DNA from 3 places in the Luteococcus japonicus genome. Region 3 is predicted to be linked to each of the others. Evidence: predicted binding sites of a transcription regulator. Region 3 holds the regulator's gene; each other region holds the start of a gene.

What was found. The regulator LexA, encoded in region 3, represses DNA repair genes until DNA is damaged. The targets are predictions, from matches to a motif close to TCGAACANNTGTTCGA.
Positions count from the first base shown of each region.
Region 1: EDD41_RS14130 (DUF6504 family protein) is a predicted target of LexA. The motif match lies at 5,050-5,065, and genes of this name have one in related genera.
Region 2: EDD41_RS05925 (HNH endonuclease signature motif containing protein) is a predicted target of LexA. The motif match lies at 4,950-4,965, and genes of this name have one in related genera.

Region 1 covers NZ_RKHG01000001.1:2,966,099-2,976,758, forward strand. The annotation lists gene EDD41_RS14110 (HelD family protein) at 1-2,012, opposite strand, end outside; gene EDD41_RS14115 (phytoene desaturase family protein) at 2,116-3,471, opposite strand; gene EDD41_RS14120 (DUF4126 domain-containing protein) at 3,468-4,070, opposite strand; gene EDD41_RS14125 (hypothetical protein) at 4,108-4,971, opposite strand; gene EDD41_RS14130 (DUF6504 family protein) at 5,086-5,424, shown strand; gene EDD41_RS14135 (DNA polymerase III subunit alpha) at 5,432-9,151, shown strand; gene dinB (DNA polymerase IV) at 9,148-10,308, shown strand; gene EDD41_RS14145 (DUF3040 domain-containing protein) at 10,406-10,660, shown strand, end outside.
Region 2 covers NZ_RKHG01000001.1:1,207,565-1,218,224, reverse strand. The annotation lists gene pntB (Re/Si-specific NAD(P)(+) transhydrogenase subunit beta) at 1-1,015, shown strand, start outside; gene EDD41_RS05935 (IS110 family RNA-guided transposase) at 1,111-2,316, opposite strand; gene EDD41_RS05930 (RecQ family ATP-dependent DNA helicase) at 2,558-4,804, shown strand; gene EDD41_RS05925 (HNH endonuclease signature motif containing protein) at 5,053-6,492, shown strand; gene EDD41_RS17770 (hypothetical protein) at 6,473-6,607, opposite strand; gene EDD41_RS05920 (hypothetical protein) at 6,613-6,894, opposite strand; gene EDD41_RS05915 (maleylpyruvate isomerase family mycothiol-dependent enzyme) at 6,946-7,527, opposite strand; gene EDD41_RS05910 (M1 family aminopeptidase) at 7,577-9,979, shown strand; gene EDD41_RS05905 (VanW family protein) at 10,040-10,660, shown strand, end outside.
Region 3 covers NZ_RKHG01000001.1:3,334,843-3,345,502, reverse strand. The annotation lists gene EDD41_RS15960 (vitamin B12-dependent ribonucleotide reductase) at 1-2,892, opposite strand, end outside; gene nrdR (transcriptional regulator NrdR) at 2,959-3,426, opposite strand; gene EDD41_RS15950 (DUF2752 domain-containing protein) at 3,638-4,048, opposite strand; gene EDD41_RS17910 (RDD family protein) at 4,184-4,936, shown strand; gene EDD41_RS15940 (hypothetical protein) at 5,003-5,389, opposite strand; gene lexA (transcriptional repressor LexA) at 5,672-6,469, shown strand; gene EDD41_RS15930 (hypothetical protein) at 6,480-7,163, opposite strand; gene EDD41_RS15925 (ATP-dependent DNA helicase) at 7,163-9,100, opposite strand; gene hflX (GTPase HflX) at 9,227-10,660, opposite strand, start outside.

The DNA of each region.
Region 1 (10,660 bases), 370 kb from region 3:
GTCACCACCACGCACCGTTCCAGGTTCGCGACGATCTGCTGCTGCTGCGACGCATTGCGGCGCACCTGGCGCATCAGGTTCGGCGGCACGATGATGCCGATCGTCCCGTCCACCTGCTCGGCCAATGTGGCCACCTGCTCGCCGAGCGCATCCATCAATCCGTCGCGGTCCGTCACCGCCAGCACCGGCTGGTTTCCGGTGGAGCGCACTGCCTCCGGCAGGTCGGCCTCGGGGAAGACGGGGGTGATCACCTTCGCCGCCAAGTCGAAGACCTCGGCGGGGGAGCGGTAGTTCTTCGTCAGCCGGAAGGTGCGGTGTGGCGCGGAACCGATCAGTTCCTTCATCACCTGCTCCGTCTCGGCCGGCACCGGCCACGACGACTGTGCCGGGTCACCCACCAGCGTCCACGACGCCTGCGGACCCCGTCGGCGCAGCATCCGCCACTGCATCGGCGTGATGTCCTGCGCCTCGTCCACCAGCACGTGCGCGAAGGTGTTGTGCGGCTCGTCGTCCAGGCTCTCGTCGCGCTCGTCGCGCAGGATGTCCGCCGTGGTCACCAGCTCCTGCACGGCCTCGCCGCCCTCGATGAACAGCGATTCCTCCCGCTCCTCGGAGCGTGGGGAGGGCCCGATGATGCTCACCAGCTCGTCGAGCAGGGCAATGTCGGCGACGGACCACCCAGCGGAGCGCTCGTCGTCCTCGTCGCCGCCGACGGTGGTCGCGAAGCTGTCGGCGAGCACCCGGCGCTCGCGCTCGTCGAGCAGGTCACCGGCCACCCGGCCCAGCAGCTCGGCATCCGCGCAGCGCGCCAGCACCCGCGGTGCCGACAGTTTTGGCCACCACGCGTTCATCGCCATCTGGAAGGAGGCCTGGCTGGTCACCAGCTCCTCGAACTGGTCCCGGTCGATGTCGTGCTCGTCGGCGGGGAAGCGGCTCCACAGGGAGTTCACGACGGCCTGCTCGGCCACCTCGCGGGACTTGTTGTTGCGGTGCGTGGCCAGCAGCTCGGAGCGCATCCGGCGCAGCTTGTCCGCCTTCAGCGTAAGCACCTCGCCCTTGACGCTCACCCTCACCTGCAGCGCCTCGTCGTACTCCACCATCGGGGAGGCCACCAGCCGCTTGAGCAAGGGCAGCATCCGCAGGGAGCCCTTCAGGGTCGCCGCTTCGGCACCGTCCACCCGGTCGACGGCGGTGCGCAGCACGTCGCTGGCCACCGACCCGATCGACTTCAGCGTCACGGAGTCCTCGCCCAGACTGGGCAGCACCCGCTCGATGTAGTTCATGAAGACCGTCGAGGGGCCCACCACCAGCACCCCGCCCTTCTCCAGCCGCTTGCGGTTGGAGTACAGCAGATAGGCGGCGCGGTGCAGGGCGACGACGGTCTTGCCGGTGCCCGGCCCGCCGGCAATCACGGTCATGCCCTGGTAAGGGGCGCGGATCGCCTCGTCCTGCTGCGCCTGGATCGTCGCGACGATGTCCTTCATCTGGTGCCCGCGGGCACGGCTCAGCGCCGCCATCAGCGCACCCTCGCCGATCACGGGCAGGTCGGTGTGCACCGAGTCGTCCAGCAGGTCGTCCTCGATGCCGATCACCTTGTCATTGCGGCAACGCAGCACCCGGCGACGGATCACGTCCATCGGATTGTTCGCCGTGGCCCGGTAAAAGGGCTCCGCGGCCGGTGCACGCCAGTCGATCACCAGCGGTTCGTAGTCGTCGTCACGCACGCCGATCCGGCCGATGTAGCGGTGCTCCTCCTCGCGCAGGTCGAGGCGGCCGAAGACCAGGCCCTCGTGCTCCGCGTCGAGGACTGCCAGCCGCTTGGCGGCCTGGAAGGCGAAGGCGTCACGCTCGAACAGGGCGGTGCCGTCCTCCTCGCGCATCCAGTTGCCGCGGTCGGTGACGAACTTGCTCTGCCCCTCCGCCTGCACCTGTTTGGCCGACGCGGTGGCCACCTCCAACTGGGCATGGACACGGTCGACATGGAGCTGCTCAAGGGCGATCTCGCGTTCCAGCAGGGCCTGCTGGTCGGTGGTCTCGTCGGGGTGCTGCGGCTCGGTCAAAGGGATTCCTCACTGAAGACTTGCCTCACCACTTTACGCCAGTTGCCGCGACGCGTCAGCCGCCGCTCGGGCGCGCCTGCCGGGGCAGCCGCGGCTGCTCCTTGTTCGTGGGCCGGATGTCATCGCCCGTCAGGTGTTCATGGATCTCGTAGACGGCCAGTGCGGCGCTCAACAGCTCCCCCCACGGGTCCGGGCCCGCATGGCTGGTGGACGCCGCGGCCCACGTTCCGTCTCCGCCGAGCAGGGGCCGTTGCTGCCAGGCCCGGAAGGAGTTGGGCGCGAGGCCCCAGGCCAGGTCGGGGCGTGGCTGGTTGTGGTCGTGGATGGTCTGCAGGACCCGTCCGTCAGGCAGCGGGCGGTGCCAGGTGACCACGGGCGCGCCGGCGGAGTGGTCCACCACCTCGACGATCCCGTGGGAGACCTCCGTCTCCTCGGGGGACAGGGAGAGGCCTTCCAATTCCTCGGGCATCCGGTCGGCCAGCACCTGGCGCACCGTCGGCGCCATGGCGGGGCGCCCCACGGGACGCCCCAGGAAACTCATGGCACGACGGGGCAGTGCGTCCAGGTGCACATCGGCCGGTGCCGTGCTGCCCGGCTGGATGGGGGACAGGTCCGGCAGGCCGGATCCCAGCAGGGGTTCGGGTTCGCCCGTCCGCTCGACGCCGCGCAGCCGCAGCCGGTCCGTGAGCAGGTCCACCATCCGGGAGGCGCGCACTGCGACGCCGTCGGCATCGACGAGTTGCCAGAAGCCGAAGCGGCGGTGCAGCACCAGCCGCACGGCCAGCAGGGCGGGCAGGCGGCCGGGGGCGGCTCCCGCCAGCGGTCCCTGACTACGCACGATCCGGGCCAGCCGGGGATCGCCGGACTGCTCGGCCAGTTCGTCGAGGCTGCTGTTGGCCAGCAGTGCGGCACGGGTGGCGCGGTTGAAGGTATCGGGGCCCACCGGCCTCTCCAGCCCTACTATCCGCAGCTGTTGCCACAGTTCGTCGAGACTGTCGAGCAGGGCCGTCCACCGCTGTGCGGCGGGCGTACCGAAGGCCTCGGAGATGGCATGGAACTGGGCCCCCCGCTCGGCCGGGAGGTGCAGCTCGCGCCCGTCGGCGAAGCGGTGCACCTGCGGAGGTCCTGGCACCAGCCGCAGCTGGTTGCGGGCCAGTTCCGCGTCGAGGGCGCGGCCGGACTTCTTGAACAGGTCCCGCCAGGTGGCCGGCAGGCGGAAGAGCTGCGGCAGCTCATCGGCCTCCACGCCCAGGTGGGAGTGGGCAGCCCAGTGGCCACCGTCGGGCAGGCCGTCGGAGTCCAGGACGACGTGGTGCCCGGCCTTCGCCAGCCGGGCCGCCGCTGCCATTCCGGACAGGGTGGCGCCGGTCACGAGCACGGTGGCCGGGGAGTTCGAGGACGCGGCCGTCACAGGCCCGCCCCGCCGGAGCGCAGCCGGGCCAGGTTGCGGCGCACCACACCCACTCCTCGTCGGATCTGGGCGAAGACCAGCGCGAACAGCACCAGCCCCACCAGCAGGATCACGCCGGCGGCGACGGCGGCCGGGACGGGGTGCTCCGCGGCCAGCGCCAACACGGCCACCAGCGAGACGTCATTGGCCACCGAGGCGGTCACATTGCTGACCGGTTCCGGGGAGGTGTTGATGGCCAGCCGCAGCCCGGACTTGGTGATGTGGCTGAGCAGGGCACTCACGCCGCCGACGCCGGCCAGGGTGATGGTGGTCAGCGAACCGGTGTTGCCGGCGATCAGTGCGGCGATCACGGCACCCGCGACGGGTCGCACCACGGTGGAGGCGGCATCCCAGGTGGAGTCCACCAGGGGGATCTTGTCCGCCAGCAGCTCGATGGTGGCCAGTACGGCCATCACGGCGAGCACATCGGTGCGCTGGAAGCCGAGCGGAACCTCACCGACATTCGCGAAACGGCCGAGCAGTCCCAGGACGAGCACGGTGGCCCAGGCGTTGAGGCCGGAGGCCCACCCGGTGGCGAAGGTCATGGGGAGAAGTTCCATGCCCAGAAGACTAGGACAGGTCGACGAGTGCCTCGTGTCAGAACTCCCAGCCAAGCTGGTGCACGCCGGGGATGGGGTCGGCGAGGGAGAGCTGGACGAGGCGGGTGGGCTCGAGCTGCTGTGACGCGGGGTGCTGGTCCTCGTTCTCGGCTCCCGGCCGCACGGTGTAGGTCGCGAGGCGGGGACGCCGGTCAAGGAAGTGCACGTCTATGGCCAGGTGGTCGATCGGCCTGGGCAGGACGCGGGCAAAACCGAAGTCCTCATCGTCGGCGATGTCCCAGACCACGCGGTACTCCATCTGGGCCGTCTCGCCCTGGGACACGGGGCGTGACAGCTTCAGTTCGGCGATCACCAGGCCGTTGTCCACCGTGGTCACATCGCCCAAGGAGCAGCCGGCGACTGGCTCGACGACAGGCAGGCATCGGGAGGACGCCTCCTGGCGAAGGACCAGGGGAATGCGGTGCAGGCAGGCCGTCTCGGCGCGCAACAGCTGGCGGGTCGTCTCGCTCTGGGTGGTACGCGCCAGGCTGAACTCGATGCTGTCCTGCAGGGTCTGGTTGGCGAAGTCCGGGTCCGGGTTGAAGCCAATCCGGATCAGGGCGCCGCTGATCCGCGGATTGCGGTTGGCGCCCTGCGGCAGGGCTCCGGTCAGGCCTCCGTCGGGGACGCGCAGCACCTTCTCCAGTTCCCGCAGCGCCATCAGGGAGCGGGTGCGGGTGGGCAGGGAACGGCCGGTCTGCCAGTAGCTCAGGGTGGCGATGGAGATGGGGGTTCCGCTCTCGCGCAGGTGCTGGGCGATGCGGTCCAGGGTGAGGTTTCGCTGGGCGATGGCGGCGGACAGCACGGCCGCGAAGTCCGTCGGCAGACCCGGTCCGGAGGAGTTGGGGCTGGCGGACGGCATGGATCCATCATGACTCACTCACTGGTCCTTCTGCGAGCTTGACCTTTTGTCGGAGGAGGCATCTATAGTTCTCCGTGTTCGAACGATTGTTCGATTCAAGGTCGGAGGTGTGGGATGCGCAGGTTCGACGAGCGGATCGAGGTGCGGCTGGGTCGCGTCGGTGAGCAGGAGGGGCCCAGCCAGTTCCTGTGGCGCAACCGGTTGTGGCGGGTGCTGGCGCTGCAGGAGCGCTGGATCGAGTCCGGCGCCTGGTGGGACTCCCCCCGGGCACGGGCCGTGCGCGGGGACTGGACCGCCGGATCCCCGGACGAGGGGGCCGACGCGGACCTGCTGTGCGAGCGGGAGGTCTGGCGGGTGGAGGCCGCCAATGGCCGCTCCTTCAGCCGCGGCATCTACGAACTGGTAAACAAGCCCTCCGACGGCAGCTGGCAGCTGCGCGCCGTCATGGACTGAGGGTGTGATGGATCCCTTCGTGCACCTGAGGGTGGCCTCCGGCCATTCCCTGCAGTACGGCGCCAGCCACCCCGCAGAACTCGTCGCCGCGGCCGCGGCCCAGGACATGGACACCCTTGCCCTGACCGACCGCGACGGCCTCTACGGCGCCATCCGCTTCGCCAAGGCCTGCCTGCGCACCGGCGTGGCGCCCGTCATCGGCGTGGACCTGGCCGTGCCCTTCGACGACCAGCGTCGCAGCGCCCAGGTGACGAGGATGCGCGACCCGCGGCTGCCCCGGGTCGTCGCCACCGCCACCTCCCGCGCCGGCTGGGCCCAGCTGTGCGGGCTGGTCACCGACACCCATCTGGGTGGGGACAGGGGGCGGCCCGTCGCCAGCCGGGAACTGCTCGCCTCCCATGCCTCAGGTGGGGATCTGGTGGTCACCCTCGGTGCGGACAGCCAGTACGGGCTGCACATTGCCTCCGGTCAGCCGGACCTGGCCCGCGCCGAACTGCGTCGCTGGCTGGATGTGGTGGACCCGGCCCAGCTGGTCGTCGCCGTCACCAACCACCAGGCCGGCGGTCACGGGATCGGCAGCGCCCACCAGGCCGCCGGGATGCTCGCCATCGCCGACGAGCACGGCCTGACCGGTGTGCTCACCAACCAGGTCCGGATGGTCGAACGTCGCCAGGCAGTCACCCTCGACGTGCTGGACGCCGCCCGGCGGCTCGTCCCGCTGGACGCCCGCACTGTGGACCGGCGCAATGCCGAGGCACACCTCAAGAGTGGCAAGCAGATGCTGCAGCTGGCCGAACACGTGGCCAGGCTCTCCGGGCGTGGGGAGCGAGGTGCCGAGCGACTGTTGGCCGACACCCGGATGCTGGCGCTGCGCTGCCGGCTGGACCCCCGAGGCGACCTGGGTCTGGGTGAGGTCCACCTGCCGGAATTCGAGACCCTGGGCACCACCACCGAGCAGGCCATGGCGGAACTGCGCCGCCGCTGTGAGGCCGGTGTCGCCGACCGCTATGGCGCCATGACCGAGGCCGTGCGCTCCCGGCTCGATGACGAACTCGACGTGATCGCCCGGCTGGGCTACGTCTCCTACTTCCTGACCGTCGCAGAGGTGGTGCAGCTGGTGCGCGACATGGGCATCCGCTGCGCCGCCCGCGGTTCGGGGGCCGGCAGCTTGGTCAACCACCTGCTGGGCATCTCCGGGGTGGACCCGATCCGGTACGGGCTGGTGATGGAACGCTTCCTGTCCCCGCTGCGCCAGGCGCTGCCGGACATCGACCTCGACGTCGAGTCCGCCCGTCGCACGGAGATCTACGAGAAGATCCTCGCCACCTTCGGCAGCAACCGGGTGGCCTGCGTCGCGATGCTGGAGACCTACCGGGTGCGCCACGCCGTGCGCGATGTCGCCGCCGCGCTCAGCATGCCGCCCAACGAAGCCGACGCCATCGCCAAGGCCTTCCCACACATCCGTGCCCGCGACGCCCGCAAGGCCCTGCGGGACCTGCCCGAACTGCGCGCCGCCGGCCTGGCCGAACGCCGTCTGGACCTCTTCTTCGAGCTGGTCGAGTCCCTCGACGGACTGCCCCGACACGTCGCCCTGCACCCCTGCGGGGTGATCCTGAGCGACTCGACGCTGCGCGAACGCACTCCACTGGAAACCAGCTTCAGCGGATTCCCGATGAGCCAGTTCGACAAGGACGACGTGGAGGACATCGGCCTGCTCAAGCTCGACGTGCTGGGCATCCGGATGCAGTCGTCGATGTCCCATGCCCTGACCGAGCTGGGGCGCACCACCGGCAGCGCCCCGGACATCGACGCACTGGCCCCCTTCGACGATCCGGAGGTCTACGACATGATCGGCCACGCCCAGACCCTGGGCTGCTTCCAGATCGAGTCACCCGGTCAGCGCGAACTGGTCGGCAAGTTCGGCCCCTCCACCTTCAACGACATCATCATCGACATCTCCCTCTTCCGTCCCGGGCCGGTGAAGTCGGACATGGTGATCCCCTTCCTCAATGCCCGTCAGGGATGGTCACCGCCCCGCTACCTGCATCCTGATCTTGAACCGGTGCTGGCCGAGACCGGCGGGGTGGTGGTCTTCCACGAACAGATCATCAAGATCATCTCCGTGATGACCGGCTGCAGCCTGGCCCAGGGTGACGAGGCCCGACGGGCCCTGGGCGACCCCGCGGGGCAGCTCGACGTGAAGGACTGGTTCGTGCCCCTGGCTCGTGGGCGTGGCTACTCGTCGCGGGTGGTGGAACGGGTCTGGCACGTGCTGGAGTCCTTCGCCAGTTTCGGTTTCTGCAAGGCCCACGCCGCGGCCTTCGCGCTGCCCACCTACCAGTCGGCCTGGCTGAAGCGGCACCATCCGGCCCACTTCCTGGCCGGGGTGCTGACCCATGACCCAGGGATGTACCCCAAGCGCCTGGTGCTGGAGGAGGCCCGTCGCTGCGGCATCGAGGTGCTGGGCGCGGACGTGAACCTCTCGGGTGCCACCTATCGGGTGGAGTCCCTCACGATGGCCGAGATCCCCGAGCCTGTCGAGGGGCTCCCCGACGGGCGGGGATGGGGGATCCGGATCAGCCTGGCGGACGTGAAGGGGATCAGCGAACTGGACGTGGCCCGGATCGTCGCCGCCCAGCCCTTCACCAGCCTCAGCGACTTCTGGGCCCGTGCCCAGGTCAGTGCACCCCTGGCCGAGAACCTGGTGCTGGCGGGCGCCTTCGACGGGATGTACGGCGTCGGCAGGCCCTCGTCGGTGCTGCGTCACGGCCGGTTGACCCGCCGTGACCTGTTGCTGGCCCTGGCTGACCTGGTGCGCCAGTCCCGGGTGGATGCCCGCACCGCCAGCCGCGCCCGTGGCTTGCGGCGCAGCGGCACGACGCCCGGCCATGCCGCCGACCGGATGGCCGGAGTGCAGCTGGCGCTGGACTTCACCGAGCCCGTCTCGCCGGCCGAGCTGCCCGTCTCGTCGGCCGAGCTCGTCGAGGTCCCCACCGACGTCGCGGCCACCGGCCTGCCGGAGATGGACCACGACGAGCGGCTCGCGGCCGAGCTGGAGATCCTTGGCCTGGACGTCAGCCGGCACGTGGTCGACGGCTACCGGGACCTGCTCGACGAGCTGGCCACCGTCAGCTCCACGGACCTGCTGAAGCACCGGCAGAAGGCGGACCTGCTGGTGGCGGGGGTCAAGGTGGCCACCCAGACCCCGCCGGTGCGTTCGGGCCGACGGGTGGTCTTCCTCACCCTCGACGACGCCACCGGACCAGTGGACTGCACCTTCTTCGAGGACGCCCAGGGGCCCTATGCCAGCACCGTCTTCTCCTCCTGGCTGCTGGTGGTGCGCGGCGAGCTGCGTCGCACCGGCCCGCGCGGGGTCTCGCTGCGCGCCACCGGCGCCTGGGACCTGACCGAACTGCACCAGGTCTGGCGGGAGAGGCTGGAGACCGGCGCCTCCCGACGCCAGGCTCTGGCCGCGGTGCTGGAGCTTGTGGAGCGGGTGCCTGCCCGTCCCTCCGTCCCCGAGCCAGCCACCTCCTCGTCCCCCGAGCCTGCCGAAGGGCCTGGGGAGGGGCGGACTCGCGCCGGGGGGATGGGACAGCGCCGAGTGCTGGTGCATGCCAGCGGCTTCAAGCAGTCGCCCTATGCCGACGTGAAACCCGCAGGGGTGCCCGCCAGCCAGGCGCCACGCAAGCTGTGGCACTCCTCACCAGGAAGCTCCGGACGATGAACCGGGTGATCCTGCACGTGGACATGGACGCCTTCTACGCATCGGTGGAGATGGCCCGGCGCCCGGAGCTCAGGGGTCGTCCGATGTACGTCGGGGGAGCGCATCGTGGCGTGGTGCTGAGCGCCAACTACGAGGCCCGGCGGTATGGCATCGAGGGCGGGATGAGTTCCACGCGTGCCCGGCGGCTGTGCCCACAGGCGGTGGCGGTGCCTCCGGACTTCGACGCCTACCAGGTGGTCTCGCACGGCGTCTTCGCGATCTTCGAGACCGTCACCGCGCAGGTGGAGGCGGCCAGCATCGACGAGGCCTTCCTGGACATCACCGGCGCGCTTCGCCGGCTGGGGGACCCGGTGATGATCGGGGAGCGGCTGCGCGCCCAGGTGGCCGACGAACAGCAGGTGCCCTGCTCGGTGGGGATCGGGCCCAGCAAGTTCGTCGCCAAGCTGGCCAGCAAGCAGGCCAAGCCCGACGGGCTGGTGCTGGTGCGCCCGCAGGAGGTGCTGGACTTCCTGCACCCGTTGCCGGTGGAGGCGATGTGGGGGGTGGGCCCCTCGACGGCCGGGAGGCTGCACAAGCTGGGCTTGCTGACCGTGGCGGACCTGGCGCACACCCCGCGGGCGACGCTGCAGCGCGCCTTCGGGGCCAACCAGGGCGGCCAGTTGCATGACCTGGCGTGGGGCAGGGATGCCCGACGGGTGGTGCCGGAGCAGACCGAACGCTCCATCGGGGCGCAGGAGACCTTCGCCCGGGACACCGATGACGCGGCCATGGTCCGCACCGAGATCCTGCGGCTGAGCGGCCGCGTGGCCTCCCGGATGCGTCGGGCACGGATGTTGGGCCGGGTGGTGTGCGTGGAGGTGCGTTTCGCGGACTTCTCCACCACCAGCCGCACCATCACGCTGGACAGTCTCACCGATGTCACCGACGAGGTCTTCGACGGCGCCTGGCGGGCCTTCGGCAGGTTGAAGCTGCAGCGGGCCCGGATCCGACGGGTGGGGGTCAGGGTGGAGGGCCTGGTGGAGGCGGACCAGGCCTTCCAGCAGCTGCCACTGGATGCCCCGGAGCGGGGGATGCGGGAGGTGGAACTGGTGGCCGACGAGGTGGTCAACCGCTTCGGACCGGCCGCGGTGCAGCGGGCGTCGCTGACCCGTCGCTGAACCGGGCCCCCCCGCGCCTTCCGCCGGGCCGTCGGCCGACCTACACTGGAGGGTAACCGACGGACCCGGCCGGCGGTGACGGACCAAGGAGGCAGCGATGGCTCTTTCGGAGCAGGAACAGCGCTTGCTCGAACAGTTGGAGGCCTCTCTGGCCGCCGATGACCCCACCTTGGCCCGAGCACTGCGTGGTGACGGGCCCGCCCCGCGCCTTCAGCGGCGCCATGCGGGAGTGATGCTGCTGGGGCTCGCCGTCGGGCTGGTCGGCCTGATCGGCGGCATGCAGCTGCACCCCGTGGTCAGTGTGCTGGGCTTCGTCGTGATGCTGATCTCCGCGGTCTCCCTGTCCGAACAG
Region 2 (10,660 bases), 2.1 Mb from region 3:
CATCTTCATCGGCGCCGTCACCTTCACCGGCTCGATCATCGCGTGGGGCAAGCTGAACGGCAAGATCGCCTCCAAGCCGCTGGCCCTGCCGGGCCGCAACCTGCTGAACCTGGCCGCCCTGGTGGCGATCATCGTGATGACGGTCTGGTTCGTGCAGGCACCGTCGCTGGTGCCGCTGGTGCTGATCACCGTCGTCTCCCTGCTGCTGGGAATCCATCTGGTGGCCTCGATCGGCGGCGCGGACATGCCCGTGGTCATCTCGATGCTGAACTCCTACTCCGGCTGGGCGGCGGCCTTCAGTGGCTTCATGCTGAACATGAATGTGCTGATCATCACCGGTGCCCTGGTGGGTGCCTCCGGCGCCATCCTGAGCTACATCATGTGCAAGGCGATGAACCGGTCCTTCATCTCGGTGATCCTGGGTGGCTTCGGTGACTCCACCTCCACCGGCCCCGTCGTGGAGGGTGAGCACACGGAGATGAGTGCCGCCGAGGTGGCGGCCGCCCTGGCCGATGCGAAGAGCGTCATCATCGCCCCCGGCTACGGCATGGCCGTCGCCCAGGCGCAGTACCCCGTCGCGGAGCTCACCAAGGCGATGGAGGCCAATGGCACCCAGGTGCGCTTCGCCATCCACCCCGTCGCGGGACGCCTGCCCGGGCACATGAATGTGCTGCTGGCAGAGGCCCACGTGTCGTACGACATCGTGATGGAGATGGACGAGATCAACGACGACTTCGCCGACACCGACGTGGTGCTGGTGATTGGCGCCAATGACACCGTCAACCCGGCCGCCATGGAGCCCGGTTCGCCGATCTCCGGCATGCCGGTGCTGAAGGTGTGGGAGGCCCGCAAGGTGGTCGTCTTCAAGCGCTCGATGAGCGCGGGTTACGCCGGCGTGCAGAACCCGCTCTTCTTCCGGGAGAACACCTCGATGTGCTTCGGCGATGCCAAGGCCACCGTGCAGTCGATCCTGGCGGCGCTGCCGTCGGGGGAGCGAACGGCGATCGGCGGCTGATCCCGTCGGACCTCTGTTGCGCAGGCCGGCCCTCGCTCCCGATAGGGAGCGGGGGTCGGTTTCCGTGTGGTGAGAACTGATGCTCCTATCTCCCGTCAAGCGGCTTGGAGCCATTCTCGGTAGTTCTGGGCCAGGGTGTCGTCTCGGCGTTTGCCGAGTTCGATCTCGGAGATGTGGGCGGGCCAGACGTTGAAGTGCTGGGCGGCGTGGGTGAGGGTGAGTTTCTTGGCCTGGCGGGCTGGTCGCAGGTCTGTGTAGTTCGGGATCTCGCAGTTGCCGGTGAGTGCGCGGAACACTTCTCTGGCGACGGCGCGTTTCAGTGCCCGGTAGACCGCTGCGAGGGTCCAGCCCGCGTCGAGGTGCTTGTCGCGATAGTCGCGGGTGCGTTGGTCGTGGACCATGCGGACCTTCACGATTTGGTGGAGCGCCCAGTTGGCCTGCCTGTCGCCGCCGCGTGAGAGGCGGTGGCGTTGGGTCTTGCCCGAGGACACGGGGATCGGGCTGGTACCGCAGAGCGCCGCGAACCCGGCAGGGGTGGTCAGGCGGGCGGGATTGTCGCCGGCCGTGACCAGCAGGACAGCGGCAGTGACCGGCCCGACTCCGTGCATGGCGCGCAGCCCGGGGTTCTTGGTTGTGGTGAGTTCGTCGAGCTGGGCTTCCAGGTCGACCAGTTCGTCGTGCAGGAACTGGTGGCGTCGGGCCAGGGATCGCAGGGCTCGCATGGTGAGGGCCTGGGCGGCGTCATGGATCTGGTCGGGGCGGCTGGCAGCGAGATGACGGATGAGCTTGTCGCGGCTGGTTTGGCGGTATTTGTCTCGGAGCGTGGCGGGTGCGTTGACCAAGAGGCTGCGGATTTGGCGCCAGCAGGCTTGGAGGGCCTTGTTGGCGCTGCGTCGAGTGACCAGCAGGGCTCGAAGGGGCTCGATGGAGTCGTGTTTGGGATGGGTGGCCGCTTCTCCAGAGATCACGCAGCGGGCGGCGCGGTAGGCGTCGAGGCGGTCGGTCTTGCCGTGCTTGCGGCGTTCGGCGGGGCGGGTGCGGTTGACCTCGATGACGGTGATGCCCGCGGCTCGTAGTGCTGCTGTGATGCCGATGCCGTAGCTGGAGGTGCCCTCGATGCCGACAGCTGCAATAGGTCCGTGCTCGACCAGCCAGGCCACTGCCTTGCGGTAGCCGGTAGTGGTGGTGAACTCGTGGTCGTCGACCTCGAGCCCGGTGGCGGTGATGACCGCGATGTGGATGGTCTCGGTGTGGGAGTCGATTCCTGCGACGTGGTGGTGGGGCTCTGGGATGATGGTCATGGCCTGCTCCTGGACTCGGTGAGTGGGTCAGGCGGCGGCCGCTTCGACCAGACAGGACATACACCGGACTCGCGATCAGGCTCGTATTAGGTCATGGCCGGGCGGTCGTCGCCCCTGGGCCTCGTGGAGCCGGACTGATCAGTTTGTCGGTAGCCCAGCAGGGCACCAGTCAGAGGCAGGGTCACGACTCCACGAGACTCCTACCATCATGTTTGTCGGTGGTGGCTCCTATGGTGGAGCCATGACCTCGAACCTGCCCCCGCTGCCCGACGAGGCACCCGTCGACCCGTGGGACGAGCTGTCCCCGCCGCCCGACGACGAGTGGTTGCCGCCCGAGGACCTGACGCAGGCCGCCCCGGTGCGTCGCGTGCGTGAGCCGGAACGGATTGCGGGGGATTCGGTGGCCGAGCAGGCCCTGACCGTCCTGCGACGTCTGGTGGGGCGTGAGGACGCCACCTTCCACGACGGGCAGCTGGAGGCCGTGCTGGCGCTGGTGGAGCAGCGGCAACGTGCTCTGGTGGTGCAGCGCACCGGCTGGGGCAAGTCGGCGGTCTACTTCGTGGCCACCGCACTGCGGCGGGCCCAGGGCGCTGGCCCGACGGTGATCGTCTCCCCGCTGCTGGCCCTGATGCGGGACCAGATCGCCGCCGCGGAGCGCGCCGGGGTGAAGGCCGTCACCATGAACTCCGCCAATGCGACGGACTGGGCCGAGGTCTCCGGGGCGCTGGCTCGCGACGAGGTGGACGTGCTGCTGATCAGCCCCGAACGGCTGAACAACCCGTCCTTCCGGGCCGAGCAGCTGCCGGATCTTGCCGCACGGTGTGGCCTGCTGGTGGTGGACGAGGCGCACTGCATCTCCGACTGGGGGCACGACTTCCGCCCGGACTACCGCCGGATCAAGGACCTGTTGACGGAGCTGCCCGCCGACACCCCGGTGCTGGCCACCACGGCCACGGCCAATTCCCGGGTGGTGGCCGACGTCGCGGAGCAACTGGGTGCCGGCGGGTATGAGGTGCTCACCATCCGTGGCCCGCTGGCGCGCGAGTCGCTGCGGCTGGGCGTGCTTAAGCTGCCGCATGCGGAGACGCAGCTCGCCTGGCTGAGTGCCCACCTGGGCGACTTCGACGGCTCCGGCATCATCTACACCCTCACCGTCTCCGCCGCCGAGGACGTGGCCCGTGCCCTGACCGACGCGGGCTATGCGGTCAAGGCCTACACCGGACGCACCGACGTCGCCGAGCGTGAGCAGCTGGAGAATGCGTTGCGCGGCAATGAGTTGAAGGCGCTGGTGGCCACCTCCGCGCTAGGCATGGGCTTCGACAAGCCTGACCTTGGCTTCGTGATCCACCTGGGCGCGCCCAGTTCACCCGTCGCCTACTACCAGCACGTGGGCCGCGCTGGCCGTGGTGCGATCAATGCCGACGTGCTGCTGCTTCCCAGCGCGCAGGACCGTGACATCTGGCACTACTTCGCCACCTCCTCGATGCCCGACGAGCAGCAGGCCGCCACCGTGATCGACGCGCTGGCCGCTGCGGGCAAGCCCTTGTCGACGGCGGCCCTGGAGACCATCGTCGACGTGCGGCGCACCCGGCTGGAACTGCTGCTGAAGGTGCTCGACGTGGACGGTGCGGTGCAGCGGGTCAAGGGTGGCTGGACCGCCACGGGGCGGCCGTGGACCTATGACGCCGAGCGTTATGCCCGGGTGGCCGAGGCCAGGCAGCGCGAGCAACAGTTGATGCTGGACTACCAGAAGGGCGACCGGTGCCGGATGGCCTTCCTGACCTCGTCCCTTGATGATCCCGAGGCCGCCGACTGCGGCAGGTGTGATGTCTGCGCCGGGCAGTGGTACGACGAGTCGTTGCCCGAGGCAGCCGTGGTGGCGGCGCGCAGCGCGCTGGACCGTCCGGGCGTCCTGCTGGAGCCCCGTGGCATGTGGCCCACCGGCATGGACCGGCTGGGAGTGCCGCTGAAGGGCAAGATCAAGACCGGGCCACAGAATGGACGGGTGCTGGCCCGGCTCACGGACCTGGGCACGGGGCAGCGGCTGCGCACCCTGCTGGCGCAGCCCGATGCGCCGGTGCCCGACGACGTGCTCAAGGCCTGCATCCCGGTGCTGCGGGACTGGGACTGGGCCGAGCGTCCGGTGGCCGTTGCGCACATCCCCTCGCGTTCGCATCCGGAGCTGGTCTCTTCGCTGGCCAGCGGACTGGCGCGGCTGGGGCGGATGACGGACCTGGGTGCGTTGGCATTGGCCGAGGGTGGCCCGACGGGGGAGCACGGTGGCAATTCCGCCTTCCGGCTGGCGGGGGTGTGGGGGCGGATCGTCGTCGACGAGCATCTGTCCCGGCAGCTGGCCGGCATCAACGGACCGGTGCTGCTGGTGGATGACCTGGTGGACTCCCGATGGACGATGACCGTCGCCGCCGTCGCTCTGCGCGAGGCCGGCGCTTCCGCGGTCTTGCCCTTCGCCCTGGCTCTGCAGGCGTAGCGGGGGCCCGCTCCGGCCCCCGAGGGGGATCTCGACCCCGGTTCCGAGGCAGGATCTCGTCCCCGGTCCCCGAGGCAGGATCTCGACCCCGGTCCCCGAGGCAGGATCTCGACCCCGGTCCCCGAGCCTGTCGAGGGCTTTCCCTGCGCACAGTTCTTCGAAAGAAATACCTTGTCATAGTCTCTTTGGAGAGCCTAGAATAGAACCATCATTCGAACTGGTTTCGACGCTCTCGGGGGAGGTGCGTGATGCAGGAGTTGACCTCGGCACAGACGGTCGATGCGATGCTGTCCGCCCGCCGCAGAGCCTGGATGGCCGAGGCCGAAGCCTTCGAACTCGCAGCCCACTTCGCAGACCTCCACGCCGCTGATCCTGCTGACCAGCCCAGCGGATCCACAGCGGTGCTGTTCGGGGAACGAGCAGTCAGCTTGGGTCATGACGGGACGCCGGAGGTTGCGGAGTTCGCGTCGTTGGAGATTGCGGCGGCGTTGAACATCGCCCGGGAGGCGGCGGACTGCCTGATCGGGGATGCGTTGTCCTTGCGACACCGGCTGCCCCTGTTGTGGCAGAAGATGCGCGACGGGTTCCTGCGGGTCGGCGTCGCCCGGGCAATCGTCGCCAAGACCGCCAGTCTCCCCTTGAAGCAGGCTCTGGTGGTGGATCGTGAACTCGCTCCGTTGGTGGAGGGTGTCTCGGCGTATCGGTTGATCAAGACCGCCGAAGGCCTGGTCCTCGCGTTGACGCCACCGGAGCAGGCCCAGGACGACTACGAGAAGGCACAGTCGTCCCGGGGTGTGTGGATCGGGCAGTCCGGGCATGGTGTCACCGACGTGTCGGCGGTGGTGAATGCTGCTGATGGGATCTTCCTGGATGCGCAGTTGGACCGGGTGGCGGGGATCCTTGCCCAGGGTGGGTCCACCGATTCCCGTGATGTGCGGCGCTCGACCGCGTTGGGGATCCTCGCCACTCCGGCGCGGGTGTTGCAGTTGCTGCAGGCCAGCCTGCTGGATGCCGCGGATGATCCCGAACTGCCGTTCGACGACGAGGGCCCCGAGGATGCTGGGTGTCCGGCGAAGGGTTCCCGGGGTCACACCTGCGGGACCATCACGGTTGATCCGGAGCTGCTGTTGCCGAAGGCGACGGTGGTGGTGCATGTGGAGGAGAACACGGTCGCGGAGCTGGATGGCATCGCGCGGGTCGAGCGGTGTGGTCCGGTGTTGGCGCAGTGGATGGCCGAGCTGCTGCAGAGCACTCGGGTCACGGTGAAGCCGGTGATCGACGCTTCCACCATCACTCCGAGTGACAGCTATGAGATTTCTGCCCGGATGCGTCAGGTCGTGACCGCGCGGAATCCGTATGAGGTCTTCCCCGGCTCGAAGAAGCCCGCCCGGGTGTGTGATTTGGACCACACCGATCCCTGGCGGGCCCCCTCGACAAGCTCGGGGAACGAGAAACCACACTCGGGGAACGGGAAACCGAACTCCGGGAACGGGGAAGGGCTGACTCGGCCGGACAACCTCGGTCCACTCTCCCGGACGGTGCACCGGGCCAAGACCCACGGTGGCTGGTTGTTGAGACAACTCGCTCCGGGCATGTTCTTCTGGCGTTCCCCCGACGGTTTCGCCTACCTGGTCACGCCCTCACGCTCCTGGGTGATCCACAACCCGGTCACCCCAAGCATCGCCTGACCCACTCCAAGTCCGCTCGGTAGGCCGAGGCGTGCTCGGCGAGGTGGGGCTTGCCCAGTTCGACGGCCTTCGCGGCGCTCAAATCGGCGAGGTACTCAAGGCGTTGCGCCACCATCCGCATCACCTCGTCGTGGGAGAAGTCCGCCCCGTAGGCGGCCACCAGCCGGTCAAGCCGGGCGAGTCGATCACTGCGACGGCCATCCCTTCACGGAAGACCAGGTTGTAGGGCGCGAAGTCGTTGTGGCACACCACCTCTGTCGGCTCACGCGTCACCTGTTGCCACGTACCGTCGGTGGGGCAGTGCCGCGACGCCTCGTGGAAGGCCCGGAGCAGGGTGGCACTGGAGACCAGTGCGGCCTCGCCCCAGACCCAGCGGACCAGCGGGACGCAGAACCCGGTCACCCACCCGGCGCACGGACACCATGTTCCCGCCGGCCAGCGCCACCTCGTCGGTCACTCGGCCGGCGGGGCCCAGTATGGGTCGCGGCCGATGAAGGCGGCGAGCCGCTGCTCGCTGGAGACGTCGTCGGCCACCGGCTGGCGGGTGCCGAACTGGCCCGAGGCGCGCAGCATCTCCTCCTGCTTCTCCATGCCCTCAAGCATCTGGTGGCAGATGGCGGAATCCAGCCCGGACTCCTGCCCGGTCGCGGTGGCCAGGTCCCAGCTGTGCATGAACACGTCGGGCACGTAGTAGTTGGCGACCGCATCCACCAGCGGCTGCTTGCCGAAGTGCTCGTTCTCCAGCACCAGGTTGTCGGCCTTGGAGTTCTCGAGCAGCATCTGCATCTGCTCGCAGTGGTGGCGCCACACGTCGGCCGGGTCGGCGTCGACGCTGCCGATCTGGCCAAAGGTCACGCCCTCCACCGAACCGAACATTCCCCGGGACCACTCCACCAGGTGGCGCACGACGTCAACGGCCTGCCAGCCCTCGACGGGCGTGGGCGCGCTCCAGTCACGCACCCCGTCAACGATCCGGGAGAAGTTCTTGCAGACGGCCTCGTGTCGCGCGGCCACGTCCTTGCGGTTCTCGCTCATGCCGCCAGTCTGCCCCATACTGCAAGCCCAGTGGTGCGAGCATGGTGCCATGACTCTGCGCCACGACGAGGCCCTCGAACGCTCCCGCACCATCACGCTGCGCAGCGTGCAGGTGGAACTGGACCTGAGTTCCGCAGACAACCTGGACATCCCCACCTTCGGCAGCCGCAGCCGCCTGGAGATCGACTGCCACGAACCCGGCGCTGGCACCTTCCTGGACCTCAAGGCCGAAAGCCTGCACGAGGTTCGCGTCAACGGCGTGCTCGTCGAACAACCCGACTGGGACGGCAATCGCCTGCGGCTCAGCGACCTCGCGGAACACAACATCGTCGAGGTCACGGCCACGATGCGCTTCTCCAGCGACGGGGAAGGCCTGCACCGCCACCACGCGGCCGGCGACGGGACCTACCTGTACGCGATGAGCTTCCTGGATGCCGCACCGCGCTGGTTCTGTACCGTCGACCAGCCCGACCAGAAGGCACGGCACAGCTTCGACGTCCAGGCCCCCGACGGCTGGATCGTGCGCGGCAACGACACCGACAAGCCGCTGGCCAGCTATCTCGTGACCCTGGTCGCGGGACCCTGGGTGGAAATCACCAGGGGCAGGCTCGGTCTGCTTGCCCGTCGTGGCCTGTCCGACGAACTGCACCGTGACGCCGAGGACCTGTTCGAGGTGACCAACGCGTGCCTGGCGGCCTACGAAGACCTGATCGGCATCCCCTATGCCTTCGGTGACTACCTCCAGGTCTTCGCCCCCGACTTCAACGCCGGCGCCATGGAGAACCCCGGCTGCGTGGTGCTGCGCGAACAGTTCCTGCACCGCGGCCAGGCCACGCAGGCCCAGCGGGCCTCCCGCGCCGGGACCATCGCCCATGAGCTGGCCCACCAGTGGTTCGGGGACCTGGTGACGATGCGTTGGTGGGATGACCTGTGGCTGAACGAGTCCTTCGCCGAATACCTGGGCCACCGGATCTGCACCGAGCACACGCAGTACCCCTTGTGGGCGGACTTCGGACTGCGACGCAAGACCTGGGGGCTGGCCGCCGACAAGGGCCCCAACACCCACCCCGTCGCGGGCAATGGCGCCGAGGACACCACCGCGGCGCTGGCCAACTTCGACGGGATCAGCTACGCCAAGGGCGCGGCCGTGTTGCGCCAGCTGGCCGCCTGGATGGGCGACCAGGCCTTCTTCGCGGGTCTGCGCCACCACATCTCCACCCATGCCCACGGCAACGCCTCGAGGGCAGACCTGGTCGATGCGTGGCGGGCGCAGGGCGTCGACGGCCTCGACAACTGGTGGGACGCCTGGCTGACCACCAGCGGACCCGACCGCATCCAGGTTCTCGACGGGCCGCTGCGGCTGGAACGCGTCGGCACCCCCAAGCCCCGGCCACACGCCCTGCACGTCGAGGTTCGCACCCCGCAAGGAAGCCTGCGCGACGAGCGTCGCGCCGTCGCCCATGACGACCTCACGCCGCTGGACCTGCGGCACGAGCCGGGTGACCTGGTGCTTCCCGACGCCGATGACACCGCCTGGGCCAGCATCAGGCCGCTGGTCGTCGGTGGGGCGGATCTGACCAGCGTCGCGGCCCATCGGCTGCCCACCACCCCGCGGGCCGCACTGCTCGGCCTGCTGCATGACGCCCTGCGCGATGCGCGGGTGGCACCCGGCGCGCTGCAGGACCAGCTGCTGGCCATGGCAGCTGTCGAGCCGGATGCCACCCTGCTGGCGGCTGCACTGGACCTGGCCCACGCCTGCGCCACCGTCTGGTCACCGCCAGATGTGCGCCCGGCACGGGGCGCGCGGCTGGCTGACGCCGCCCTGCACCTGCTGGAGGGGGCCGAGCCGAAGGGCGACCACCACCTGCTGGCCCAGCGCGCCGTGATCGCCAGCACCACTCACACCGACGTGCTCCACGGACTGCTGGCGGGCGAGACGCCGCGGCCGTTGGGCCCGGAGGAACGTTGGCGAGCCATCCAGAGCCTGGTGGCCCTGGGGGAGGACGCCCGGCTCGTCGATGACGAACTGGCCCGGGACCCGTCCAGTTCAGGCCAGCTGCATGCCCTCACCGCCCGCGCCAGCGCCCCGGCGTCGTCGGTCAAGCGGGCCGCCCTGGACCGGGTGCTGCACGACGCGCAGGCCAGTGCGTACCAGGTCTCCGCCATCGCCGCCGGCATCTTCCTGCCCGGCCAGTACGCCCTGGTCCAGCCACTGGCCGTCGAGTGGTTCGCCGGGATCAGCCAGACCTCGCGGCTGCGCCAGGGGTGGGGGCTGACGGGCACCGTCCGCGCCGGCTTCCCACACGGTGTCGCCGACGAACATGTACTCGACGCTGCCCGCCGCACGCTGGCCGATCCAGAAGTCCACCCGACGGTGCGGCGCACCCTGGCCGACGGATTCGACGACCTGGTCCGTCAGTCCGTCAGCTGGAAAGTGTGTTGTGCGTCGTAGACTGGTGGACACTGTGGCGCGATCCAGGTGCGCGCCCCCGGCTGGTCAGGGGACCGATCTGTGACTTCCACCGACGTTGAACGCAAGGGCCGCGGTGGCCGTTGGGCCGCCCTCGGGCTGGGCTCGCTGGCCGTTCTCGCGGCCGGCGTCTACGGCGCTGGCTACGCCATGGCGGGCGACGACCTGCCGCGCAATGCCTCCGTCGAGGGTGTCTCCGTCGGCGGACAGAATGCCGAGCAGGCCACCGCCACCCTCAAGGACGCGCTGCAGAAGCGCGCCGACGCTCCCATCACCCTCGCGGCTGGAGCGAAGAAGGCCACCATCACCCCTGCGCAGGCCGGGATGCGCGTGGACTACGCCGCCACGATCGAGCAGGCGGGCGCTGGGAAGTCCTTGAACCCCTCGCACATCTGGAATGTGTTGCGCGGCGGCGGCGAGATGAAGCTCGTCACCGACGTCGACGACAAGGCCCTGCAGGCCGCCGTGAATGCCCAGGCCAAGACCTTCGCCGCCAAGCCCGTCGACGCCACGGTGGAGATGCAGCGCGAGAAGATCACCGTCACCGACGGGGTGACCGGCACCGAGCTGGACCTGGACGCCGCAACCAAGGCCGTCAAGAAGGCCTGGCTGACCAGCACCACCGTCGAGGCGCCGATCACGAGGGCCGAACCCGAGCTGACC
Region 3 (10,660 bases):
GCCGCTGGTGGAGCCGCAACCCTCGCAGACATAGCAGGAGCCGCTCGGACGCATCTTCGTGCCGCAGGTCATGCACAGCGGTGCGTCGATGGCGTGCCCGGTCAGGCCCTCCATCATCTCGGTGGTGGTGTGGGCGCTGCCCACCGTCTCCTGCTCCACCTTCGGGCTGGCCTGGATCAGCGACGGCTGGACGGGGCCGCCCTCGTCGACACGCAGGTCATCGCCGGCATCATTCTTCAGCGACTCGGACTCGGGCATCTCGGCCTCGTCCTCCTCGCTGATGTAGGAACCGGTCTCGACATAGCGGGCACGCTCGGCCGAGGTGTAGATGCCCAGTTCCGAACGCTCGTCGAAGGACAGGTAGTCCAGCGCCAGGCGGCGGAAGATGTAGTCCATGATCGACTGGGCGATGCGGATGTCCGGATCGTCGGTCATGCCGGCGGGCTCGAACTTCTGGTTGGTGAACTTCTGGACATAGGTCTCCAGCGGCACGCCGTACTGCAGGGCGATGGAGATCGCGATCGAGAAGGCGTCCATCACACCGGCCAGGGTCGAACCCTGCTTGCCGAGCTTGAGGAAGACCTCACCGAGCTGACCGTCCTCGTACTTGCTGGAGGTCATGTAGCCCTCGGCGCCGGCCACCGAGAAGCTGGTGGTGCGGCCATCGCGGCTCTTGGGCAGGCGACGTCGACGCGGGCGGTACTCCACCCGCACCTCGGGAGCCGGAGCGGCCGCGGCGGCAGCTGTCGCGGCGGCGTCGTCGGCGACCTTCTTGCCGTCACCCTTCTTGCCGTCGGACAGTGGCTGGCCCACCTTGCAGTTGTCGCGGTAGACGGCCAGTGCCTTGAGGCCGAACTTCCAGCCCTGCATGTAGACGTCGGCGATCTCCTCGACGGTGGCCGTCTCGGGCAGGTTCACCGTCTTGCTGATCGCGCCGGACAGGAAGGGCTGGACGGCCGCCATCATCCGTACGTGGCCCATGGGCTGGATGGCCCGGGCGCCCATGGCGCAGTCGAAGACCTCGTAGTGCTCCTTCTTCAGGGCCGGGGCGTCGATGACGTGGCCGTGATCAGCGATGAAGGCGACGATCTTCTCGATCTCGTCGGCGCCGTAGCCCAGGTTCTTCAAGGCACGCGGGATGGTCTGGTTGACGATCTGCATGGAGCTGCCGCCGACCAGCTTCTTGAACTTGACCAGGCTGAAGTCGGGCTCCACGCCGGTGGTGTCGCAGTCCATCATGAAGCCGATGGTGCCGGTGGGGGCCAGCACGGAGGCCTGTGCGTTGCGGAAGCCGTTGACGGCACCGAGCTCGACGACCTGGGCCCACTGCTCGTTGGCGGCCTTGGCCACCACGGAGTCATTGGTGTGCAGCGGCTTGAGGGCATCGCTCGCGGCCTGGTGCTTGCGCATGACGCGCTGGTGCGGCTCGGCATTGGCCGCGTACCCGGCGTAGGGGCCGACGACCGCGGCAAGCTCTGCGCTACGACGGTAGGAGGTACCGGTCATCAGCGAGGTGATGGCGGCGGCCAGCTTGCGGCCACCCTCGGAGTCATAGCCCAGGCCCAGCGCCATGAGCAGCGCGCCCAGGTTGGCGTAGCCGATGCCCAGCTGGCGGAACTTGCGGGTGGTGTCGCCGATCGCCTCGGTCGGGAAGTCCGCGAAGCAGATGCTGATGTCCATCGCAGTGATGATCAGCTCGACGGCCTTGGTGAAGCGCTCGACGTCGAAGATGTCGTCCTCGTCGAGGAACTTCAGCAGGTTGAGGCTGGCCAGGTTGCAGGACGAGTTGTCCAGGCTCATGTACTCGCTGCACGGGTTCGACGCGGTGATCGGCCCGGAGTTCGGGTTGGTGTGCCAGTCATTGATGGTGTCGTTGTACTGGATACCGGGATCGGCGCACTCCCATGCGGCGGTGGCCATCTTGCCGAAGAGCTCGGTGGCCTTGACCTCCTCGATCACGTGGCCGTCGCCGCGGGCCTTGAGGCCGAACATGGTGTCGTTCTCGACGGCCGACATGAATTCGTCGCTGACTCGCACGGAGTTGTTCGCGTTCTGGTACTGGACGCTGGTGATGTCCTTGCCGCTCAGGTCCATGTCGAAGCCTGCATCACGCAGGGCGCGGATCTTGTCCTCCTCACGCGCCTTGGTCTCGATGAACTCGACGATGTCGGGGTGGTCGACGTCCAGCACGACCATCTTGGCGGCGCGACGAGTGGCGCCACCGGACTTGATGGTTCCAGCGCTCGCATCGGCGCCACGCATGAAGGAGACGGGGCCGGAGGCGGTTCCGCCGGAGCTGAGCAGCTCCTTGGAGGAACGGATCCGGGAGAGGTTCAGGCCGGCACCGGAGCCGCCCTTGAAGATGAAGCCCTCCTCCTTGTACCAGTTCAGGATGGAGTCCATCGAGTCGTCGACGGAGAGGATGAAGCACGCACTGACCTGCTGCGGGCTCGAGGTGCCGACGTTGAACCAGACCGGGGAGTTGAAGCTGAAGTACTGGTGCAGCAGCATCCAGCGCAGCTCGTCCTCGAAGACCTGGGCATCCTTGTCACTCACGAAGTAGCCGTTGTCCAGGCCGGCCTTCGAGTAGGTGTTCACGACCCGATCGATCAGCTGCTTGAGGCCGGTCTCACGCTGCGGGGTGCCCAGGGCCCCACGGAAGTACTTCGTGGTGACGATGGTGGTGGCATTCAGGCTCCAGAAGTCCGGGAACTCCACGTCATTCTGCTCGAAGACGTTCTCACCGGTCTTCCAGTTGGTCTGGACGACGTCCCGCTTCTCCCAGGTGACCTCGTCATAGGGGTGCACGCCCTCAGTGGAGAAGACCCGCTCGATGGTCAGGCCGGCAGTCTTCTTGGGCTGGCGACGTGAGGTCCTGGTGGTTTCGGTCATGCTTCGACTCTCTCTTCGGGGGTGTTCTCAACAGAAGGCGGCCGGGGTCTCTCCCGTTCGCAAGGTTCAGTGGCTGGCGGTGGACTCGGCGGACGGCGCGCGCAGGCGCCGGATCTCCTCCTCGAAGTCCTCGACGCCCTGGTAGTGCTTGTAGACACTGGCGAAGCGCAGGTAGGCCACCTGGTCCAGTTCGCGCAAGGGCTCGAGGATGGCGATGCCCACCTCGTCGGTGGGAACCTCACCCATGCCGCTGGCGCGCAGGGTCTCCTCGACGCGCTGGCCCAGCCGGGCCAGGTCGGCCTCGCTGACCGGCCGACCCTTGCAGGCCTTGCGTACGCCGGAGATGACCTTGTCCCGGTTGAAGGGCTCGGCAACGCCGGACTTCTTCAGCACGGACAGCTGCACCTGTTCGATGGTGGTGAAGCGACGCTCGCAGGCGGGGCACTGGCGGCGACGACGAATGCTGCAGCCGTCGTCAGTGGCGCGCGAGTCCAGCACACGGGAGTCGGCATTGCGGCAGAACGGACAATGCATGCCAACCTCCTTTCGAGCACACGACGAGGCACCGCGCAGGCGTCGTCGATGAAATGGACAAGTGGCGGTAATATGTGCTTCAACCACTAGCTGTGGGTTAATCACATGTCTGCAACCACTAGATATGGATACCGTAGGCCGCGCGGACCCCAAAATCAAACTCCACGAAGTCGCGCTTCCGCGGCGTGTCGAGTGGCAGCCCGCGATCAGATCAGAGCAGGTTGCGCAGGATGGCGAAGAGCACCGCCGGCCCCGCCATCGCCAGGCTCACGCGTTCGAAGGTGAGCGGCCGCAGGCGCCGTGGCGGACGAGTGGCGGGCCCACCAGCCACCTCGACGAGCCAACAGACGGCGCACAGGGCCAGGGCCAGGGCGATCAGCATCGTGAACGGGTTGGCGCCCCACGCAGCCCCCACGTCCCCCTGGAGAAGGTGGCGTACCGCCGTCGTGGTGCCACAGATCGGGCACAGGAGGCCGGTGGCCTCGCGCAACGGGCAGGCGACGCCACGCCCGAGCACGAAGACCAGTGAAATCTGGCCCAGGCCCACCAGCCCCAGCAGCGCGAGCCCCCGGAGCCCACGACGCGGATCGAAGTCCGTCGGCGCGTTCGCGGTTGGTTCCATGGAACCCATTGTGCCGCTGGACCGTCCCCTTTCCGAGGTCTGAAGAGTCCACCTCCACTGGGCGCGCCACCGATGAGGCGAACCCCTGCACCCCTAGCATTCGAGACGCATCCTGACCAGAATTGGAGAATTGCCGTGACGAACCCGCCCGAGAAGACCCCCGAGAACCCGTGGGGCCCGCAGAACTCCAGCCCCGAGCAGCCCTTTGGCCAGCAGCCGGTGCAGGGACAGCCCGCTGCTGATCCCTACGGCCAGCCCCAGTACGGCCAGCCCCAGCAGCCCGCCGCCGATCCCTACGGCCAGCCCCAGTACGGCCAGCCCCAGCAGCCCGCCGCCGATCCCTACGGCCAGCCCCAGTACGGGCAGCCGGCCGCGCAGGACCCGAACGCAATGGCCAATCCCTATGCCCAGCAGGGTAACGGGCAGCCCGGCTATGGCCAGATGGCCTACGGCCCCACCCCTGCGCTGACCTCGTGGATCAAGCGCGTGGGCAGCCACCTGATCGACTGGGCGCCCATCACCATCATCAACCGGATCACGGACCCGATGATTGGCGGTTATGACTACGCGAGCAAGACCGAGAGGGTCGGCACCAACCCCACCCTGGGCTTCATCCTGCTGGTCGTGGGCTTCGCGTGGTTCATCTGGAACATGGTCTTCAAGGACGGCAAGACCGGCGTCTCGTTGGGACGCCAGGTGCTGGGCATCCAGCTGGTGAATGCCGACACCGGCCAGCCCGTGGGCGCAGGGAAGGCCTTCCTGCGCCAGATCGCGCACATCCTGGACACCATCTCCTGCCTGATCGGCTACCTCTTCCCGCTGTGGGACTCCCGTCGCCAGACCTTCGCTGACAAGATCTGCAACACCCTGGTGATCGACACCAAGTGAGCTGAACCCCACGGCACACAGCATGAAGGCCTCGACCCCCAAGGGTCGAGGTCTTCATCCTTCGTGTCAGTTCCGCAGGGCGACGACGGCGGTACCGCCGGTGGGCGCCTCCTCCAGGGGGGCATCGCTGACCCCCAGAAATCGCACCACGCCCACGGACACGGTGGCGACCACGATCAGCCCCAACAGCACGACGACCGCGAGGATCCCGCGATCAGTGAGCTGGACCTGACCGCTGGCCGGGCGTGCGGCGCGCCCCCGCGCGTCGGACCCCCAGACCAGCTCGACCGGGGCGCCGTGTCCACCGGGAGCCACCGGCTGCAGCGGACGCCCGCCCGGCGCGGTCAACCGCACCGGACGTGCCTGCGGGCCACGCAGCTGCTGCTCACGCACGCGGCGGCGGACCTTGGCCGGGGTGACGGCATTGGCCTTGGCGATCAGCGATGCACTCATGGTTGCTCCTTGCTTCTTGGGCGAAATCCCGCCGGCGAGCCATCCGCTCGTCGAACAGGTGTTCGATGCCTCAACACTAGCGCCCCTCCCCGCTCCAATCAAACATCCATTCGAATGATGGCGTGTCGGCCGATGGTCGACACCCGCGGTTCGAGGTCATGATGAGTCAAACAGGTGCCTCTGACATTTTTTGTGAACAGACCTCCGGAGCACCCGCAAATGCCACCCCACAACCTCGAACAGATGTTTGAATCGAACGCCTCCGGGCACTAGGCTTGCCCCATGGCGACAGGGAACGAGAAGAACAGCCCCCAGGGCAAGCGTCCGGTGGGCCGGCCCAGCAATGAGCAGGTGCGCCGCGAGCTGGCGGGACGGGGACGGCTCAAGGCGCTCCCGGACGGCCCCGCGGATCCCGATGGACTGACCCCGCGCCAGCGTCGCATCCTGGAGATCATCCGGGACTCCTTCGCCCAGCGCGGCTATCCGCCCACCATCCGTGAGATCTGCGATGCCTCCGGCCTCGCCAGCTCGTCCAGCGTCGCCCACCAGCTCAAGCAGCTGGAGAATCGCGGGTACATCCGACGGGTGCACGGCCAACCCCGCGCCATGGAACTGCACCTCCCGGACTCCCTGAAGCCCAAGGCCAAGCCGGTCCCCGAGACCTCCGAGCCGGCCGACATCACCGGCATCCGTGATGCCCTACCGAGTGCCGTGAACGTACCGATGGTCGGCAGGATCGCCGCCGGTGGTCCGATCCTCGCCGAGGAGCATGTGGAGGACGTCTTCGCCCTGCCCAAGCAGTTGGTGGGTGAGGGCACCATCTTCATGTTGGAGGTCCATGGCGACTCGATGGTCGATGCGGCCATCTGCGACGGCGACTGGGTGGTGGTGCGCCAGCAGGCCGACGCCAACAATGGCGAGATCGTGGCCGCGCTGCTCGACGACGAGGCCACCGTCAAGACGCTGAAGAAGACACCGGGCCAGGTCTGGCTGATGCCCCACAACGAGGCCTACTCCCCGATCGACGGCAACCACGCCAGGATCCTGGGCAAGGTCGTCGCCGTCCTGCGCAAGGTGTGAACCGGGCTGGTCAGTCCGGCTGGATGATGGCGATCTTCTGCCACACCTTGCGGGCCATGTCGGAGGTCAGCGCCTCGATGCCCTCCACCGCATCCAGGACATCGCCGTCGGTGGTGTCCTCTGCGAACAGGGCGGCTGTCTTGCCCACCAGCGACAGCATCTCCGAGCACTGCTCCAGATAGGCCCCCAGATCGGCGGAGGCCAGTTCGTCGCGCCCCGGGATCTTGGTCAGCTGGTGCATGTCGATCACGTGCGCCAGCGAGCGCAGCCGGTGCAGCACCCGCAGGATCCGGGCCCGCTCCATCCGCTCCGGGACGGCCAGCAGGAAGAGCACCGCCAAGCCGCCGAAGACGGAGGTGTTGATGATGGTCTCCAGCAATGGCAGGAAGTCGACCGCCTGGAACTGGCCTCCCCGCACCAGGTCCAGCACGGCCAGCCCGACGGTTCCCGTGAGGAAGGCCACCACCAGCACCACCGCGAGCCGGGAGAGCATCCGAGCGGCGCGGATCCTGCGCTGGTTCAGCCCGTCGCGCAGTGCCACCTCGTCCACTAGGGCCCCCAGCTCCCCGCAGACCTCCCACAGGGTGCGGTCGGGAAAACGATCCCGGATCCACGTCTGGAGCTCGGCGGTGGAGCGGCGCACGCGAGCCTGGTCCAGACGCTGGAAGTGGCTGCCGTGGGGCAACTCCTCCATCAGCCCCGGCCCTCCTGCAGCCGACGCAGCGCCTGCACGGCCACCTCACGGTCTTGGGTCATCCAGAAGTCCGGCATCGAGGCCCGCAGGAAGCCGCCGTAGCGGGCCTTGACCAGCCGCGCGTCCAGCACCGCCACCACCCCCTTGTCCGTGACGCGACGGATCAGGCGCCCGGCCCCTTGGGCCATCAGCAGGCCAGCATGGGTGGCGGCCACCGCCATGAACCCATTGCCACCGGCATCCACCACGGCCTGCTGGCGGGCCTGCATCAGCGGATCGTCGGGACGAGGGAAGGGGATCTTGTCGATGATCACCAGTTCGCAGGTCTCTCCGGGCACGTCGATGCCCTGCCAGAGGCTGACGGTTCCGAACAGGCAGACCTCCGGTTCGGCGATGAAACGCTTGGTCAGATCCGAGAGCTGCGCGTCCCCCTGGCACAGGATCGTCATCTTCGGCAGCTGCTTGCGCACGTGCGCCGCCGCCACCTCCGCGGACTTCTGCGAGGCGAACAGGCCCAGGGTGCGGCCACCCGCCGCCCAGACCAGCTCCGCGATCTCCGCCAGCGCCTCCTGGGTGATCCCCTCGCGCCGGGGATTGGGCAGACTCGTCGCGCAGTACAGGATGCCCTGCTTCGCGTAGGTGAAGGGGGTGCCCACGTCGAGTGCCCGCCAGGCAAGCCGATTGTCCGGGTCATGCCGCTCGCCCTCCAGCCGGTCGCTCTTGCGCAGACCGATCTGGCCGGCCACCTGGTTGAAGTCCCCACCGATCTTGAGGGTGGCGGAGGTGAGGATCGTCGTCGCCTCCCCCAGCACGCGCTCACGCATCAGCCCGGCGACGCTCAGGGGCGCAACCTGCGCCTGGCGTCCGAAGCGCTCACGCTCACTCACCCACACGACGTCATTGGTCCCCAGCGCCGCCATCCGCTCGGCGATGTCGAAGACCTCCTTGACGGCGCTCGCCGCCTGCTGCTGCTCGGGGTCGACGTCCTTCTTGCCCTTCTCCCCTTTGCTGCCCAGGCCGGTGACCACGCGGCGGCTCACGTCGCGGATGGTCTCGAAGGCCGTGGTGGCGGAGCACGGCGCGGTGATCCGGGTCAGCTCCGAGTCCTCCAGGGCTGCGGCCAGGATGTCGCCACACTCCAGGAATTCCAGGCCCAGGTCATCGCTGAGCCACGGCAGGGCGCGCTTGGCCACGCGTTCGACGGTCTGAGGGCTCAACTCGTCGCTGGCGGCGCCGGTGACCCGGCTGACCAGCTCGTGCGCCTCGTCGATGATCACGATGTCGTGTTCCGGCAGCGCCGTACCACCGTGCATGGCGTCGATGGCCAGCAGTGCGTGGTTGGTGACCACCAGACTGGATCCGCGCGCCTTCTCCCGGGAGGACTCGACGAAGCACTCACTGCCATAGGGACAGCGCTGCACGCCCAGACACTCGCGCACCGGCATAGAGACCAGCCCCCACGCGCGCGGGCTGTGGGTGGGGGCGTCGTCCCGGTCCGCCAGACCCTTGGCCTTGAGCTGTTCCTCGGCCCAGTCCCGCAGCATCAGGACCTCGGCGCCCAGCACGGACTCGACGTCGGCCTTCGACTCCTTGAGGTTGGCGGCCAGGTCGGCCCCGCCGAGCAGGGTGTCCTGGTCATCGACGATGCCGTCGCGGGTCTTCAGAAGGCAGGCGTAGTTCGTACGGCCCTTGAGGATGGCGTGCGAAGGTTCCCGGCCGGTGACCTTGGCGACGGCCTTGAGCGCATTGGGGATGTCGGAACTGGCCAGCTGCGCCTGCAGCGCCAGGGTCGCCGTGGCGACCACGATGCGCTGCTTGCTGCCCTGCACGTGCAGCAGGGCCGGCGCCAGGTAGCCGAGGGACTTTCCGGTACCGGTGCCGGCCTGAACGATCAGGTGCTCGCCGGTCTCGATCGCCTGCTCGATCGCCTTGGCCATCCGCTGCTGGCCCTCGCGCGGAGTGCCGCCGATCACTTCGACGGCCGCCGCCAGCACGTCCGACGAACTGTGCTGACCAGCGGTCTTCTCGGATGGGGTCTTCTCGGCGTCGGGCACCGAGCAAGCCTACCCGGTGGTGACCTGGAAGGGCTTCAGCTCACCACCCAGCTCGGGGTGCACGCGTGCCACCACCCGGGTCCCCTCCCCGGTGTGCTCCAGGGTGATCAGCTGGCCATGCTTGTGGATCTTGTCCATCAGGTCACCGCGCTCGTAGGGGATCAGCACGTCGACGCTGATCTCCGGGCTGGGCAGCCGACTCTCCGCCACGGCCCGCAGCTGGTCGACGCCCTGACCGGTTCGAGCGGAGACGAAGATGGCCTCCGGGAACTGGGTGCGCAGCGCATACAGCGCCTCGGTGCTGGCCTGGTCGGTCTTGTTGATCACCAGCTGCTCGGGCACGTCCCCGGCATCGATGTCATTCAGCACGGTGCGCACGGCCTGGATCTGGCCGACCGGGTCCGCATCGGAACCGTCCACCACGTGCAGCAGGAGGTTGGCCTGCGCCGACTCCTCCAGGGTGGACTTGAAGCTCTCCACCAGGTCGTGCGGCAGGTGACGCACGAAGCCGACGGTGTCGGTCAGGGTGTACACCCGGCCGTCGGGCGTGGTGTGACGGCGGGTGGTCGGGTCGAGCGTCGCGAACAGGGCGTCCTCCACCAGCACTCCGGCATCAGTGAGCCGATTCAGCAGCGACGACTTCCCGGCATTGGTGTAGCCGACGATCGCGATCGACGGGATCCGGTTGCGTTTGCGGTCCGCCCGCTTGTTCTCACGCGTGGCGTCCAGGTCGCGCATCCGCTTGCGGAGGATCGCGACGCGGGTGTTGATCCGACGACGATCCGTCTCGATCTTCGTCTCACCGGGGCCACGGCCGCCGATTCCGGCGCCTCCCGCCGCCCGGCCACCGGCCTGGCGGGACAGGTTGCCGCCCCAGCCACGCAGCCGCTGGCGCAGGTACTGCAGCTGGGCCAGCTCCACCTGGGTCTTGCCCTCGACGCTCTTGGCATGCTGGGCGAAGATGTCCAGGATCAGGGCGGTGCGGTCGATGACCTTCACCTTCACCTTGTCCTCGAGATTGCGCAGCTGTGCGGGCTGGAGCTCGCCGTCGCAGATCACGGTGTCGGCACCGGTGGCCACCACCACCTCGCGTAGTTCGTCGACCTTGCCGCGGCCGATGTAGGTGGCGGGGTCGGGCGACTTGCGACGCTGGATCAGCCCTTCGAGCACCTGGGCTCCGGCGGTCTCGGCCAGAGCCTTCAGCTCGGTCATCGCATTCTCTGCGTCCTGCTCGGAGCCGCCGGTCCAGACGCTGATCAGCACCACGCGTTCCAGCTGCAGGTCTCTGTACTCGACCTCGCTGATGTCCTCCACCTGGGTGGACATGCCGGCGACGCGCTTGAGCGACAGCCGCTCGGCAAGGTCCAACTGCAGCCCGTCGCGGTCGTAGTCGTCGACCAGGGCTTCGGGGTCCTCGCCGTCGGGATCGAGGTCCGCATCGTC